DNA from 4 places in the Paenibacillus sp. FSL L8-0494 genome. Region 1 is predicted to be linked to each of the others. Evidence: riboswitches for the same ligand, from Rfam matches in the RefSeq annotation. Region 1 holds a riboswitch; each other region holds the start of a gene.
The links. A riboswitch is a leader RNA that binds a small molecule or an ion and turns the genes downstream of it on or off. The one in region 1 is predicted to bind cyclic di-AMP.

Region 1 (4,202 bases):
TTGTCTCCTGTAGGTGTGCGGCGTTCATACGTATCTGTAATCGTAAATCCACATTTTTGATAAGTTCGAATGGCGCGTTGGTTCCAGGTCAGGACTTCCAGATCTATCTCACGATCAGGATAACGACTCAAGGCTGTCTGGACGATGGCATCTACGAATAGTTTGCCTAAACCATGGCCGCATAGATCGGGGCGCATCCCAACTCCTAAACGGACGACTCCTTCCATCGGGAACAACTGTGCGAATCCGCACAAAACCTTATTTTCATTTAATATGGAGATATATTGTTCCTCCCGGAGCTGCGGATCACCAAACTCGATGCCAAGAGCCTGCATCTGCTCCCACGGCATCCAGCCATAAATATTATATGGGGGCGTATAGCTCCACTTACAAATAGCTTCTCCGTGAATTGCCTCCATAGGAACAACATGAAAAGTTACCGAGGGGTTTATCATAAGGTCAACGATCTCCTTTCACGAGGACATTGCTATATTACTAATTATATACAAAATGGGGGAGGTTCGACTCAGAAACTTTATATGAGGGGAATGTTTTACAAATTATGAGAGGGGTAAATAAGTAATAAGACAAAAAAACAAGCTCTCCTCCAAGAGTACCTTGGAAAAGAGCCTATGTACGTTATTTATTGCACATCATCATTGTCTTCCGATTCAGCAGCAACCGATTGGTAAGCGTCTGTGCTCATAATGCGCTTGGCACCAACGTAGCGTTTCACGTAGTAGCTATCACTCAGAGAGCTAATCGTAACACCGCGTGAGGTAGAAGCGTGTGCGAACTTACCTTCACCGACATAAATGCCGACATGGGAGACACCTTTGCCACTTGTATTGAAGAATACAAGATCTCCGGCTCTTATATCATCACGGGAGATTGCTGTGCCCATTTGATATTGGGAACCTGATTGGTGTGGAAGGTTAATGCCAATCTTATCAAACACATACATTGTAAATCCGGAGCAATCAAATCCGTTAGTGGATATACCGCCGGATACGTATTTAGTACCGATGGCCTTGTCAATCACTTTATCCATTTTGGAATCTGCGAAAGCGCTTCCTGCTCCGATGGTGAGGATGATGGAAAAGCTTAGTACTGCTGCTGCTAACTTCTTCTTCAAAAGTGTATACCCCTTCCAAATGCCTACGAGGTTAGCTTAAGGGTTCGGTTGAAGGTCCCCTATGACCCCTCTATATAATGGAGGTCAATTCACCCAAAGTTGGTTCCCCCGTTTTCCTAATAGTTAGGAAACTCGGCTCATACTGTTGATTAGGATTAGCTTGTAATCAATACATGACAAAACCTTTGTAAATAACAACTTAATGATTACAAAAATGTTACTAAAATCTCACTGCGCTAATTGTAACAAACAGAAAGCCGCTTGGCAATCGTTTTTAACATATTAATGCAGAAAAATTGGAATTTTTACGGTAGAAAGGCATATGTAAGCGTTAATAATGACCTAATTTTTAATATAATTGCAATTTTTATCAAATAAACGTGTTTCAATTGGGCTCTAATAGTGTAAAAATATATTATGGAATAAAGAAAAACCCGAATTTGATTACGGGCATAATCAGATTCAGGTTCATATAGTTGTAATTGTGAGGTTATAGTTGTGAGGAAGGTTTCAATCGAAGGCTACAGCTTGATAAGCTGAAGTACTCATTACTCTTTTAGCGCCAACATAACGATTGGCCCAGTAGGCCTGACTGAGTGAAGTGATGGTCACTCCACGCGAAGAGGACGATTGTGCGAATTTTCCGTTTCCAACATAAATGCCGACATGGGATACTCCATTGCCAAGTGTGTTAAAGAACACTAGATCACCAGAACGCAGATTGCTTTTGGATACAGCAGTTCCAACGCTATATTGAGCTTTTGATGTACGAGGTAAAGTAAGACCCACATTCTTGAATACATACTTTGTAAATCCAGAGCAATCAAATCCGGCAGTGCTTGTACCTCCGGTTTTATAGGCAACTCCAATAGTCTTTGAGATTACAGAGTCCATTTTAGAGTCGGCAAAGGCGCTTCCTCCACCAATAGATAATGCCATTACAAGTCCTAGCGCCGCAGCGACGCATTTTTTTCTTAAATTATGTCTTTTCAAAAGATGTACTCCTTCCAAGGCCTGCGAGGTTAGCTTAAGGGTTCGGTAGAAGATTCCCTATGATCCCTGTAAAGCGAGATCAATTCACCCAAAATATGGTTCCCCCACTTCCCGGTGCAAAGGAATTAGGCGTGTTAAGCACCAGAGAATGACGTTTCGACAGTTACACTTACGATAAATACATTTAGTTATGTAGGAATCGTTTCAATTGATTACAAAATTGTTACTAATAGCACAGGACTTATTGTAACAGAGCTTTTACGATTTTGCAAATACTCTTAAGTTATCCGTAATGAGAAAAAGTCCCAGCTCCTGAATACAGGAATTGGGACCTTTTTATTATGTCAAATAAGGTTGATTTATTGTGGAAATGCTTTGCTACGCCATAGATGATATTGTGCAGAGATTCCCCACATTTTTAAGAGCGTAGAAGGTAGTGGTGAGATTTGCCGTATTATAAGTGCCGGTAGGCCGGGACAGAACAGACCCGTCAGTCCGCACACTAGCAGTAAGAGCAGGCCTCCCGCCCCAAGTACAATGGAAACACCTATAGCAGGAATCAGTGACCGCAAGCAGATGATCAGTGAGGAGAACATTCCTGTACCGCCGGTGTAACCAAACTGCATATATAGAAGAAACAGGCGCACGATAAAAATATATATAAGCCATGCCAATACGTATGGTACTAAATGAAGTAACAAAGCGTAGTTAAACAAAGAGGATAAGAACAGCCCGTACATTTTTGGAGCAAGCCAGTAAAGCGGCAGCAGGGTCAGCACCCATTCGATTAGGCTAAAGACTAAGACAGGTAGTCCATAGATCTTCATGCCAGGGAAAAAGAACAGTCCACGCTCGCCCTTTCGCTCCTGGTGGAGCTCATGCAGCAATCCTGCCCTTATGAAAGGGGAAAGCAGAAGTCGCAAGACAACAAGCGCCAGAAGCATCCATAACCAAGTGCGTATCGCAGGGTCCGTATTCAAGCTGAACTGTCCCTCGATATAATACAACAGTCTGCCCATACCGCTGCCTCCGGCGTCTTTATCCGGATAGCGCAGTAGAATTGGAATAATAGCAGATCGGATGAAACCATACATAAAGTAGCCCCAGAGCAGTCGGTAGATGAAGAGCAGAATTAAAATATAAAATTGCTCCTTCATGCTTTGCCAGCCGCGGGTTATCGATGTTCTCACAATCATTCACCTCACCAGACAAGAGTTCCGAGCACGGTTTCAAGTAGTTTAGTTACACTTAATGTCCAGCGAGAGAGCGTCTTGGGCTCTATTTCCGCCAGCCTAAAGTTGTTTAGATGTTTGCTCTCCAATAAGATGGAATGTTCAGGGTCAATCTCAGCAGAGAGAAGAGGCTTATCGCTTAACAATTGAAACGTAGTCTCTGCTCCTTCACCGTTCCAGACCCGCTGCACCGAAGAGCTGTCGGCGAATGTGAATTTCACGGGAACATCAACGTAATGGCTCCCTTTGTTTGAAATCTTCACTAATGATTCGTAGCTTGGGGCATCGCCGCTGTTATTTTTTTTAAAAGTAATCGTATCTACTGAGAAGTCAGGCGCTCCATCACCATAAATGTAATCATCGAAATAGGCCTGCCATGATTTTTTGGTTACCTTCTCAACGACTTTCTGAAAATCTGACGTAGCAGGATGCTCGAAACGGAACTTACGAGCGTAGGAGGACATGATGTTGTTCATTGCTTTGGTACCTACCTGGCGTTCGATATCTTTAAGTACAAGCTTGCCGCGGATATAAACATTTCGGCTATAGGAATCCGCCCCTGCATATTTCCACGTTTCCAGATTTAACGGCTCAGGTATAGTTACCAGGCTGGCCTGTAAAGGCAAATTAGACTTGATACCGTATTCTTGCTCCATAAGTCTGTCTTCGGCATAGGAAGTGAAGCTTTCATCCAGCCAGGCCTCCTCGAATTCATTACTGGCTATCATACCGTAGAAGTATTGATGGCCGATTTCATGAATGACGGTTCTTTCAAGTGAGGTATCTGGAGAAGAATCCGCGGCCCCAAAGGCTGTAATAAGGGTAGGGTATTCCATTCCTCC
Region 2 (4,202 bases), 2.4 Mb from region 1:
ATTGTGCACCCGTTCACCAAGGTAATCCGGCTAGTCGAAGACCTGCTCATGAACAGGAATAACACCGATGATGTACAACAATTCAAGCAACAATTAAAATTCCAAGAATTGCTGCTGTTACTTTTTGAGCATAATTACCCTTCCAAACACCTGCCAAGTCCTACGGAATCCGTAGAAAAGACCATAACATTCATTCAGGAGCATTATACAGAGAGTATCACCGTGAAGCAGTTAGCTGAATTGGCGGGAATATCAATCTGGCAATATACACCGATCTTTCAGCAGCTTACGGGTAAAAAGCCGCTTGAATACCTGACGGATCTGCGTATTAATCATTCCAAACGATTCCTGCAGGAATCGACTGAACCACTGCGGGAAATCGCCAGACTGGTCGGCTTCTCGGATGAATATTATTTCAGCCGCCGCTTTCGGCAAAAAACCGGAGTTACACCCGGACAATATGCACATCAGCAAGGTCGTAAGCTTACCGTCAAGGATTGGACGGGTCATGAGGTGGAAATTCCTGAACGAGCGAAACGTATTGTCTATCATGGCGAGACACTTGGCGACCTTCTCGCGTTAGGTGTAAAGCCTATCGGTGGAGATGAAGCATTCGCCCGGAACAGCGTCTATAAACATCGGCTTAAGAAGCTCGCCAACGTCGGGTTTCCACTGGACCCGCAGTTGACCGCTTCCCTAAACCCAGATTTGATCATTTTGGCAAATAGTGATGAAAGAGCCTACAGAGCAGTTTCTGGTATCGCTCCGACACTCACCTTTGATTCATTTGCGCCTCTCGACAACCGAATGCGGACATTAGGCAGTTGGCTAGGTAAACAGCGCGAAGCCGAAGCATGGCTGGAGTCATTCACAATCAAAAACGCTGCCATGTGGCAGCAGCTTTACTCGACAACTCTCCAAGTTGGAGAAACCGCCTCTGCTTTGGTCTATGATCATGGAGATCATCTATATGCTATGGGAATGTCCGGATTCTCCACTGCGCTTTATGCCCCATGTGGTTTACAACCGACCGAAGAGATCCAAGCCATATTGGACGAAGAGTTAGGGTTCGCCGAAGTTGATCCAACACGACTGCCTGCCTACGCCGGAGATCATATCTTCATGTTCATTCCGGAACGCAAAGACTCGCGAGCTGCGATGGAACGATTACTAGACAGTTCACTTTGGAACACTCTTCCGGCAGTACGTCAGGGACATGTTTATCTGCTCGACGGAAGCAAATGGAACTCTAGTGATGCGTTAACCCGGGAGAAACTGCTAACGCTGTTGCCTAAACTACTCGGCGGAAGTAGCGCTAGCAATTGAAGGTGAATCTAGGATTCTCTTTTGACTTTTCAAAACTTGATAGGGTATACTTTATCTACGCTTAATTTCCAACTTTTACAGTTGAAAAGCGGGGGAACCAGTTAATTGGGGCGAATCATTGAGCATTAGAATGTAGGGTACCATCTTACCCGAGTCCGTCAGCTAACCTCGTCAGCAGTGGATGGGTCTGCTTTTCATGTTATTTACATAACCAGAGACCCTTGCTAAGGGTCTCTTTTTGTGCTTTTTTTGGACCCTGCTGGCAGTAGATTGGCCTTTGACACTAAGGCTCCCTCATTTCTCACACTACGAGACAAAGGAGAGATGTACGTGCAAAAGGTAAAGTACTTCACGGATATTAACAAAATAGCTATGTTGTCTGAGCTGGAAAAAGAGAATCTGAAAGAAATTACAGACAAATTTGTTTTTCGTGTAAATGACTACTATCTGTCTTTGATTAACTGGGATGATCCAGATGATCCCATCCGTAAGCTGGTTATTCCTAACGAAGGTGAACTGCTGGAGTATGGGCGCTGGGACGCCTCCGATGAGGACACGAATTATGTGGTACCTGGTTGTCAGCACAAGTATAGAACCACTGCACTACTGATTGTATCCGAGGTCTGCGGGGCTTATTGCCGCTACTGTTTCCGTAAGCGTCTGTTCCGAAATGACGTGAAAGAGGCGATGGCTGATGTCTCTCCGGGCTTGGAGTATATCGCAAAGAATCCGGAGATTAACAACGTACTTCTTACGGGCGGGGACAGTTTAATTCTCTCCACACCGAAGCTAAGATCCATTATTGAAAATCTAAGAAGCATTGAGCATGTTAAGATCATTAGACTAGGTTCCAAAATTCCCGTATTTAATCCGATGCGGATCTCTGAAGACGAAGAGCTGCTGGAGCTGATTCGTACTTACTCTACCGAAGACAAACGAATCTATGTTATGGCGCACATCAATCATCCTCGTGAAATCACACCTGAAGCCAAAAAAGCATTTAAAGCTCTCCACAACGCAGGGGCAATTGTCGTAAATCAGACTCCCATCCTCAAAGGCATCAACGATGATCCCATTATTTTAGGGGAACTACTGGACCGACTTTCATGGGCTGGCGTTACACCCTACTACTTCTTTGTGAACCGGCCCGTTGCCGGAAACCGGGATTTCGTATTACCGCTCGAGCAAGTCTATCAAATTGTAGAAGAAGCCAAAGCTAGAACCTCAGGACTTGGCAAAAGAGTACGCTTATCCATGAGCCACACCTCAGGAAAAATAGAAATTCTCGCCATTGATAACGGGAAAGCCTATCTCAAATACCATCAATCCAGAGATCAGGAATACGGAAAATTCATGATTCTAGATTGTCCAAAGGACGCCGAATGGTTCGATGACCTGCCTGGGAATGAGCAATATTGGACCCCACCTGTGAAAAAAAACGATGCTATTATTTCTGTTAATCATTTATCAGAGCCTGCGGATTTAATCTGTAAATAAATTAATCGGCTCTGTCAGACTCTGTCATAGGATATTTCTTCATCACCAACAACAAAACTCCTCCCTCCCAAAATTAGCCCGAAAAAATCTATGATATAATCACGCTGTAACACGAAATGGACTAATGGGTGGGAATGCACACATGAAATTGGAAAGATTGATTTCTATGATCTACAAGCTATTGAACCACGAAGTTTTATCTGCCTCCAAGCTGGCTGAAGAGTTTCAGGTTTCCCAGCGGACGATCTATAGGGATATCGATGTGATTTGTGCCGCTGGTATCCCGGTCGTATCATATCAGGGAACTAAAGGTGGATATGGCATTATGGACGGATATAAAATGGATAAAAGCCTGCTCCGTTCGTATGATGTCACTTCTCTGATTACTGTACTTAACAGTCTCTCTTCCGTGTTTGAAGATGAGCATACGCAAGGAACCATTGAACGGCTGCAAACGATAGGAACGGAGCCACAGACTTCTAGTCTCGCGGTGGATCTTGAAACCCGGCGTACGGATCCTGACGCACTTCCTCTTTTACGTGCGGCTATAGCGGAACGAAATGTTGTCCGTTTTGATTACATCAGTGTAAAAAATGAACGTACAACCCGTGAAATGGAACCAGTAAAGCTTCATTTTAAATATAGCAACTGGTACATCTATGGTTATTGCCGGGCACGGCAGGATTATCGGGAGTTTCGTCTTTCCCGGATGCTGAATTTGTTCCTGACGCAGGATACCTTTCAATCACAACATGAAGTACCCAAAGAGGCTGGCTGTTCAAACAGGGTAGATCAGGTGGAGGAAATAGTAATCCGGGTGGGCCCTGAGGCTTTGGCAGAAGCTTTGGATCAGTTTCATCAAGTCGACAAGGAATTTCATTCTGATAAAAGCATGACGATGCGAATTCCTGTGTATAAGCCATTGGAAGCTCGTTGGCTTTGGTCCATTCTGCTGAGTTTCGGCAGCGGGGCCGAAGTCCTCGAACCCCCTGCATTGCGAGGTATTTTAAAAGAGCAGCTTCAAAACACACTCAAACTTTATGAAGAAGTATGACAGTCTGATGTCATACTTCTTCTTTTATATTAACAACAGTAACAAAAACAAATCCATGACAATTCAAAAGGAGACAATACGAATGACAAATTATCCAGTAGAAATGTTTAAATACCACACATGGGCAAACCAAACTATCCTGGGGAGAATCAAGGAACTCCCGGCTTCTGTGCTAAGTCAAGAAGTGAACAGCTCATTTCCCACCATCGCTCATGCCCTTAGCCATATCTATGCGGTTGATACGATCTGGTATCTTGTTTTAACGGGCACTGCCATGCCTGAGGCTTTTCAACAAAGTATCCCGCTAAATTTGAGCATTCTAGAT
Region 3 (4,202 bases), 5.7 Mb from region 1:
AGGGTATCACAGCAGCGACTAAAGCTGCTATGATGCCCTTTTTTAAAATTTGGTTATAGGATGTACACTATTTTATTTTCTTAAATCAAAGAAGAAGGCTCCACCGGCTTAGTCTTCTGTGGTGGATTAAATCGATAGACGATGTAAGCGACTATGAATGGCATAATAATCGCGAAGATACCCGCGCCTACATTTACGCTCTCCTTCATAAAGATCAGCGTAGCGCCCATCAGGATGCTGTCAAACACGACGTGGCTGAACATGACAGCAATAAATCCGTAACGAAGGAAAATATAACTGAACAGCAGCCCGATTACGGTCAGCTCAATCGGACGGGAGCTGATGGGATAGATCGGATATAACGTATGGCCAAACGCCCAAACCAGCGTGGTGATCAAGCAAGCGACGAAAGTGTTTCGGAACACCTTTTTCAGCATAGGGATTCCGAAAAAGCGATAAATGGCTTCCTCAGATAAACCAGCGAGCCATGCGACGATAGGCAGAAGCCAAGCATATCTCATGTTATAAGGAGACTGGGTGGCGTCTGTAGTAGACCAATTGTGCAAGGTAAACGATAATATGATGAACATAACCGTCTGCACCCCTAGCAGAACGAAAGCCCACATGTATCCAGCCCGGATACTATCCAACACATATTGTCCATAGCCGGGCTCTTTGGCGCGGGGCCAAGGGTTCATGCCTCCCTCTTTTCGCCATAGGCCATTGCCGCCCACTAAAGAGAAGTAGAGCAAGGAGGACATCAGCAGGCTGTACAAAGCATAAATGATAAACATAATGACAGAGGTAATCTGTGCTTCTAGCCCTTCGCCTGTTGATTCAGGCAGCATATTATAGGTGCTGATCATCATGATTACAAAATAGGCTGAGCTTAGGAATACCCCACGTTTAAAGGAAGTATGCTCTCTTCTAAGAATACTGTAGACGAGTGCCAGAATTCCTAAAATCAGTGTGGGTATACCGTAACCGAATAATGTCAGCTTTTCCGCTAAAGAGGTCTGTCCTTGTACGTAGGAGGTATGCCAAGCCGGTGCAGTGAATCCGGCATTAAAGCTGGAGACCTGCTCTCCACTGAAATCAAAATAATAGTGCAATAAGGATTCGCCGACCTGAACAGTGCTATCCGTATACACCAGCCCATGGCTTCCTGTATTCGATTCAATTTGTAGCTTGGCAGGATTTACTTCCCATTCCTGAAGCCAAGGACGAGCAAGATTCTCCTTCTGCGCTAGAGTGAGGTCAGCTCCCTTGTCCTCTTTTGCACCAAAGGAAACAATGCCAGACCCCTCTTCGGAGGCAACTTTTGCAGCCTTTGAGAAAGCGACAATCTCGCCGGTATACATATTGAGGTCAACGATGATTTGCGGCTCTTGATCCGCTGACGGAGTAAGCGTTGCACGAAAGACATCAAAAGGATATTTTTGATCCAATTTTTTCTTGGTATAGTCCTCCACAAGCTTCTCGCGAGACATATAACCATAAAAGGAAGAGTCCGTCTCGTAAAGTACATTCCATTGATCGTTTGGTGCTTCGGTGTAATTGAGCTTTTGTTCTGCGAATAATACGGCTTGGTCACGGGCTTCTGCCTTGCTAATGACGGTGGTATCTTCCCCTGTAGAGCTGCTTAGCAGCGAAGGGGAAATCTGAAACATAATAAATAGAATAAGACCGATAATGCCCGAGATGATGAGCCTCTTGGAGAGGGCACGTTGCTGTAGGGGCTGGCCGACGGGATTCATGTAACGCCTCCTTGTTATGTACTGACAATGTTATGTTCCATTATAGTATTAGTGCCTGGCTGGTTACAAAAAACATTATATGTTCTTTTTATGGGTAATAGAGATAGTATAGAATAGTCATGTGAATTTATACCATGAATTTTATCGTGTTCGTTTGTGCACGAATGGTGAGAATCGGTGTAATTGCAGGGAAAACACGGAAAAGTGATGAGAAAAGGCACTCCTTTTGATGCAGTCTCTTTAAACCGCATTTTTTCATGTGAATGAGCAATAATTGTGTCTTTGTGAATTCACTAAATAACGTATATAATTTGTATGCAATTGTATAGTAGCCGAATTTCTGGTGAAAACGGGGGAACCATAAGAAGTGATGAAAAGTGGAGTGTACAAGATAAATGGCACTTTCATCAGGGGTGAATTTCGTTCTAGGAACGAATAGGGCAGCCTGCACAGTCCGAATCCGTCAGCTAACCTCGTAGGCTAATTTACTGCAGGAACCAAGTTAGCATTGGTTTTCCAGTGCTTTTTTTGTTGGAATTTTTGATAAGAAGGTGAGCATAGTGGCTTCACAGTTTCGCAGGATTTCTGAATTTAAGTTTCTGAAGCTCTCGCCGCCGCAGATACTGGTGCTTGGTTTTGCATCGATTATTCTGATAGGGGCCTTGCTGCTTATGTTGCCCATTTCAAGCACAAGCGGGAATTCCGTGGAATTTATTGATGCATTATTTACTTCAACTTCGGCAACCTGTGTAACAGGGCTTGTTGTGCTGGATACCGGAACTTCGTTCACGATTTTTGGGAAAACCGTAATTATGATCCTGATCCAGATCGGCGGCTTAGGTTTTATGACCATGGCCACTCTATTTTCACTGGTGTTAAAGCGTAAAATTTCTTTGCGGGACAGGCTAATCCTACAGGAAGCCATGAATCAAGGCTCTATGGAAGGAATTGTGCGACTGATCCGGAGAGTCCTTATATATTCTCTTGTCATAGAAGGCTGTGCCGCTTTGCTGCTGTCTATTCGCTGGGCTTTTGATATGCCACTTGGAAAAGCGATTTATTTTGGCGTATTTCATGCGGTGTCTATGTTTAATAATGCGGGGTTCGATATTTTTGGGGATTTTCGCAGTTTAACTGATTATGTATATGATCCGCTTGTGAATATTATTGTGATGTTTCTGATTGTCTCCGGCGGGATTGGTTTTATTGTAATGTCAGATCTGGTGGAGTTTCGGGTAATCCGCAGGCTGTCTCTACATAGTAAAGTTGTCCTGTCCACCAGCACAGGGCTGATTCTGATCGGAGCTTTGGTTATTTTTATATTCGAGTTTACTAACACTCGTACCCTGGGTTCACTGAATTTTGGCGGTAAAATATTATCGGCCTTCTTTCAATCCGTGTCTCCCCGTACGGCTGGCGCGAACACAGTAGATATTGCTGGACTTCGGCAGGCTACACAATTTTTTATAGTGATTCTTATGTTTATTGGTGCTTCTCCGGGCTCAACGGGCGGCGGGATCAAGACAACAACCTTTACGATGATGATTGGTGCTGTAATTGCTATGCTGCGTGGACGGGAAGATGTTGTGTTGTTCCGTTATCGGCTGGCTCAAGAGCGCATCTACAAGGCATTAACGATCACGCTGCTGGCTTTGTTGTTAATCGCCTCTGTGTCGATGATACTCTCCACAACTGAAGACAGTAATTTCTTGGCAATCTTGTTTGAGACGACCTCCGCCTTTGCTACGGTAGGACTGACTATGGGGCTAACTCCGGAACTGTCAGCGATCGGTAAGATTCTACTCTGTCTGACGATGTTTGCAGGTCGGCTGGGTCCACTAACCTTAGCGTATGCACTCGGTCCAAAACAGGGTAAACCACTGTATAAGTATCCGGAAGGTAAAATAATTATTGGATAGGAGTTAATTAGAAATGAAAGCACAGCAATTTGTAGTAATCGGCTTAGGTCGCTTTGGTTCAAGCCTGGCGCTTGAGCTGATGGAAATGGGCTACGAGGTGCTCGGCATTGACCACCATGAAGAACGCGTGGAGGAAATGAGCGATCAGCTGACGCATACGGTAGTAGCAGATGCTACAGATGAGGGAATTATGCGCTCGCTTGGTGTACGGAACTTTGATTGTGGGATTGTTGCGATTGGTGACAATATGGAGAGAAGCATTCTGGCGGCCATTTTGTTAAAGGAGATTGGAGTCAAGCAAGTGGTGGCTAAGGCAATCTCCATCCTTCATGGCCGCGCACTGTCGCGGCTGGGGGTTGATCGGGTTATTTTTCCGGAGCGGGATATGGGGATTCGTGTGGCACACCAGCTGGTGACGCCCAATTTGCTGGATTATATTGAACTGTCCAAGGATTATAAAATTGTCGAGCTGACCGTGCCATCCTGCATGAACGGCAGAAGCTTGTCCGATTTAAATACAAGAGCT
Region 4 (4,202 bases), 530 kb from region 1:
GAAACGTCAGCGCACCGATAATCACTACCGTACCAATCAGAATTCCGGTGAACAGACCATTGTCTGTGCGGAATGTGCCAATCGTCTCAGGAACCGGCTTCTTCTGGATCAGTGAACCTGCAACTGCCAGCATTGCGATTATAGAGACATAACGGCCAAGCATCATTACGATCCCGGTTGTAACATTCCAAAAGGTGGTATTGTCCGCAAGCCCTTCAAATCCTGAACCATTGTTCGCGGCAGAAGAGACATATTCATATAACACTTGGCTAAGTCCATGGAATCCGGGATTCGTGATGGAACCGTTGCCCAAGTCCGTTAAGAACGCACCTGCTGTTGGTACAAGGATAATGAACGGATGCACAAGGATAGCAATCGCAATCAGCTTCATCTCCTTGGCTTCTATCTTTCGCCCGAGAAACTCTGGTGTTCTGCCAACCATTAGTCCACATAAGAAGACGCCCATGATGGCATACATCAGCATATTGATTAGTCCTACACCTTTTCCCCCGAAGACGTTATTGAGCATCATTAGGGCCAGAGGGGTAATGCCACCCAGCGGTGTCAGCGTATCATGCATATTGTTAACACTACCTGTCGTAGCTGCCGTTGTTACCGAAGTGAACAGCGAAGATTGCGGGATACCAAAACGCACCTCTTTACCTTCCATGCTGCCTTGCGAAGACTCGATCCCCAGCGCATTAATAGCGGGATTCCCTTTAGTTTCCGCATAATAATTCAGCCCCAGCAGCAGAACGAACAAGGTCATCATTGCTGTGAAAATCACCCAGCCCTGACGTTTGTTCTTAGCGAACAATCCGTACATATATGGCAAAGAGGCTGGCAACATCCACATAGAGAGAATCTCCAGAACGTTCGTAAGTGGATTAGGGTTCTCAAAAGGATGCGCTGAATTGGCTCCGAAGAAGCCGCCACCATTCGTACCTAAGTGTTTAATTGACTCCAAAGAAGCGACTGGACCGATAGCGATTTGTTGCGTCTGCCCTTCGAGTGTAGTGACCTCAAGCGATGGCTTGAGCGTTTGTGGCACATGCAATCCTACCAGCACCAATGAAACTAGCAGAGCTAATGGAATGAATACACGAATATGTGCTTTTACGAAGTCCTCAAAAAAATTTCCGACTGATTTCTGTCCTGTAATCCCTCTGACAAAAGCAACCGCAACAGAAAATCCGCTCGCTGCAGACGTGAACATCATCATCGTGATGACTGCCATTTGTGAAAAATACGATAGTCCCGTCTCCCCGCTATAATGCTGCAGGTTCGTATTGGTCATAAAGCTGATCACCGTATTAAATGAAAGCGTCTGTTCCATATCGGCAATTCCATTCGGGTTCAGCGGCAATCCCCGCTGTAATCTTAGAAAAATATAACTGAAAGCAACCAGTACGATATTAGTTAAAACAAAGCTGAGTGCATACTTCTTCCAGGACATTCCGTCCCGTTTTTTCAGGCCGATCAGCTTATAAATACCTTTCTCTGTGCCTGCAAACCAGCGATCCGTACGATTCGGTTCGTTAGAAAATACATGATATAAATACGTCCCCATCGGCTTGACCAACAAGATGAGAATTACAATTACGACGACTATTTGCAAAATGCCCATGAATGCCCCTCCTTAAAATTTCTCAGGATGAATCAACGCGTAAACCAGATATATAAACAACAGTAGGGTAACAGCGATTACTAGAATCACAGCTTATCCCTCCCCGTATCCTCAACTACACCTGCGCACCAGCGCATAAAGCCATAAAATAACCCGTAAATTACAGCTAACGAAGCCACCATATACAGATCCATCATATCTTCCGCACTCCTTCCATTATCCTTGATGAGGTGATCTATCGATTAGAAAATCAGCATCACCACTATGGGAATAGATTACATAGCTCGCACCAAGTCTTTTATAGACCAATCTAGGATTTATAGAACTTGTAATCACAAAAATTGGCTGTGTCGTCCAGGTACGGCACATCTGAATATAGCGGCAGCAAAGCGGAAAGCTGCTCTCAAACAGATATACCCTGCCTACCGGGAACGATGGGCGAAACCAAGTGCTCTGATGGCGGGTATCCACTAGAATAACCTGCTCGATTCCGAGCTCCTCTAGTAAAGCTTTCTCAGCCAGATTGTTGGTTAATCCCGCCATCTTAATACCCCTGAACTTCAGAAGTTTAATGAAATGTTCTCCCGCCTTTGTAGGCGCACATACAAGCACATATTCATTCTGATCCGTCATCTCTTTTTTCTCCTCCTGCTCATTTACAACAAGGAGGCAACGAAAATCTCCGAAAGGATGTTGACCTATCGTCATTTTCGGGCACAACCTAAAGCTCGGTTGTGTCACGTCATTAGACGCTGCCTTACAAATACCGCTAATGATGAATTTAGCGACCTCTTGGGGGAGGCCTCCATAAATGCTTTGCTTCTAAGAGCACAGCAAAAAGCCACAAAGGATCTCCTCTGTGGCTCGCTAGCGGTCACATTGCACTCATCCTCTCTCCATACGCTTACGAGGTTAGCTGTCGGATTCGGGCGGTGAGAGTCGCCCTACCTGTATAGATGCGAGCTCACTCGCACCCTCTACAGGATTCACCCCATAATCAGCTTCCGACTCTCACATCGGCTGCCGATTGTTGGTTCCCCCGCTTTCCTTATCGGAAATTAAGCGGATCAAATATTCGATTGTCGTTGAAACAGGAGTAATCATACTCTTATGCACGAAGACTTGTAAAACCTGAATGATGCCAAAATAATGCAAATTAAAAACTATTTTCCCATTAGATAGCGCTTACTTGATATCTAATCTCTCTATATCTCTTGTTTACTCGAGTTTCGAGCGTTTAATCGCTATCTATAACCCATGTGATTTTATTCACCTTTTTAGAGCGAAAATACTGCAAATTCCCTTTATAGGTAGAAACGCAAGAAGCTGAGGTTGAGCGAGAAAGAGGCGCGATAACACGCCATAAATACCTATTTACCTCGTTTTTCAGTCGTAGTCGGCAGGATATGGTTAAAATCGCTCTAAAAGAACATTTTCCGTTTTTTACAGAAAATCTTGAAAAGAGTATGATTCGGGTTGAATCTAATTCATGAAAAACAATCAACGCTGAGTTCCTGCATTCGCAGGGAACGGGGGAACCATCAGGCCACCTGGCCTACTTGGGGTGAATCCAAAGGAGACTGCGTAAGTCTCAATAGGTAGGGCGACTCTCACCGTCCGAATCCGACAGCTAACCTCGTAAGCGTAAAGAGAGAGACCCTTGATCCGCCACGCTTTGGCCCAGGTATATCTGCCTGTAATCCAAAACCGCAGCAGAGGTCCTCCTCTTGCTGCGGTTTTTGCGTTACCTGAGCCTATTAGGTGATAGCACGCTGGATGGGGTGAATGTTTTGAAGCACTATTATTTAGGGATACATCAAGGGCTGCTTGAGCCGATAAGTCTAAATTACGTTTGTTTCGGGGCCTTGTGGTTCGAAGAAAATAATCACAGGTACATTGTAGGTTATGCATTTGGCCAGAACCAGATCCAAGCCCTTCGCCAATTCAGTACACCTTCTTCTTGTAAAGACTGTTTAGACTCTAAGATTGTATATGAAATATATAAAAAAATTCGAGAACAACAACAGCAGCAGGATTGGTCATCGCATCAAAAACTCCCGTGGTTTACAGCCTTCAAGGAGCCTTGGAAAGATGTAAGCGCCGGTTGGTATGTCTTGAGATCCCGCAGCACCTTTCCCTTACATCTATCTGTTATACGGAAAGAGAAGTTCCGACTATGGCTAGAGCATACCGCAGTCTGTGAGAATAAAATGGAAATGCTCGCTTGTGTAGAAAAGGCTAGTGTCACTCATCATGTAGACTTAAAGCTGTTGGAAATCTAAGGAGGAACCCTACTATGGACCAGCGCAGACTATCCCGCATTGAAGTATTTGTATTGGATGAACCCGAGCCTATTCACTATGGAATGGAAGGGGCTGAAGGCTGCCGTTATGGTATTCTGAAGCTCACCTGTAAGGGAGGTTGCAGTTGGGGGGCTTGTCTAATCTCTGCCAACACCAAAAATTTCGATCTCATTAAATGGAGTTCTTTTTTACGGGCTATCTGTCATTGCCGTCTTGAGGAAGCGCTGGATAAGGTCCGCCGCGAAGGTTCAGATTGGGAGCAGGTTAAGCTT

Region 2: another riboswitch for cyclic di-AMP. It lies ahead of NYE35_RS11310 (KamA family radical SAM protein); the one in region 1 lies ahead of NYE35_RS00545 (C40 family peptidase).
Region 3: another riboswitch for cyclic di-AMP. It lies ahead of NYE35_RS26145 (TrkH family potassium uptake protein); the one in region 1 lies ahead of NYE35_RS00545 (C40 family peptidase).
Region 4: another riboswitch for cyclic di-AMP. It lies ahead of NYE35_RS03010 (hypothetical protein); the one in region 1 lies ahead of NYE35_RS00545 (C40 family peptidase).

The regions. Positions count from the first base shown of each region.
Region 1 is NZ_JBBOPQ010000001.1:112,619-116,820, forward strand. It holds gene NYE35_RS00535 (GNAT family N-acetyltransferase) at 1-455, opposite strand, end outside; gene NYE35_RS00540 (C40 family peptidase) at 644-1,135, opposite strand; cyclic di-AMP (ydaO/yuaA leader) riboswitch at 1,141-1,283, opposite strand; gene NYE35_RS00545 (C40 family peptidase) at 1,646-2,074, opposite strand; cyclic di-AMP (ydaO/yuaA leader) riboswitch at 2,132-2,270, opposite strand; gene NYE35_RS00550 (hypothetical protein) at 2,488-3,318, opposite strand; gene NYE35_RS00555 (M1 family aminopeptidase) at 3,330-4,202, opposite strand, start outside.
Region 2 is NZ_JBBOPQ010000001.1:2,543,310-2,547,511, reverse strand. It holds gene NYE35_RS11315 (helix-turn-helix domain-containing protein) at 1-1,326, shown strand, start outside; cyclic di-AMP (ydaO/yuaA leader) riboswitch at 1,375-1,518, shown strand; gene NYE35_RS11310 (KamA family radical SAM protein) at 1,651-2,823, shown strand; gene NYE35_RS11305 (helix-turn-helix transcriptional regulator) at 2,966-3,877, shown strand; gene NYE35_RS11300 (DinB family protein) at 3,960-4,202, shown strand, end outside.
Region 3 is NZ_JBBOPQ010000001.1:5,790,537-5,794,738, reverse strand. It holds gene NYE35_RS26150 (CPBP family intramembrane glutamic endopeptidase) at 81-1,757, opposite strand; cyclic di-AMP (ydaO/yuaA leader) riboswitch at 2,078-2,255, shown strand; gene NYE35_RS26145 (TrkH family potassium uptake protein) at 2,318-3,676, shown strand; gene NYE35_RS26140 (potassium channel family protein) at 3,690-4,202, shown strand, end outside.
Region 4 is NZ_JBBOPQ010000001.1:645,916-650,117, reverse strand. It holds gene kdpA (potassium-transporting ATPase subunit KdpA) at 1-1,627, opposite strand, end outside; gene kdpF (K(+)-transporting ATPase subunit F) at 1,640-1,717, opposite strand; gene NYE35_RS03010 (hypothetical protein) at 1,844-2,260, opposite strand; cyclic di-AMP (ydaO/yuaA leader) riboswitch at 2,513-2,702, opposite strand; cyclic di-AMP (ydaO/yuaA leader) riboswitch at 3,122-3,286, shown strand; gene NYE35_RS03005 (hypothetical protein) at 3,355-3,909, shown strand; gene NYE35_RS03000 (hypothetical protein) at 3,924-4,202, shown strand, end outside.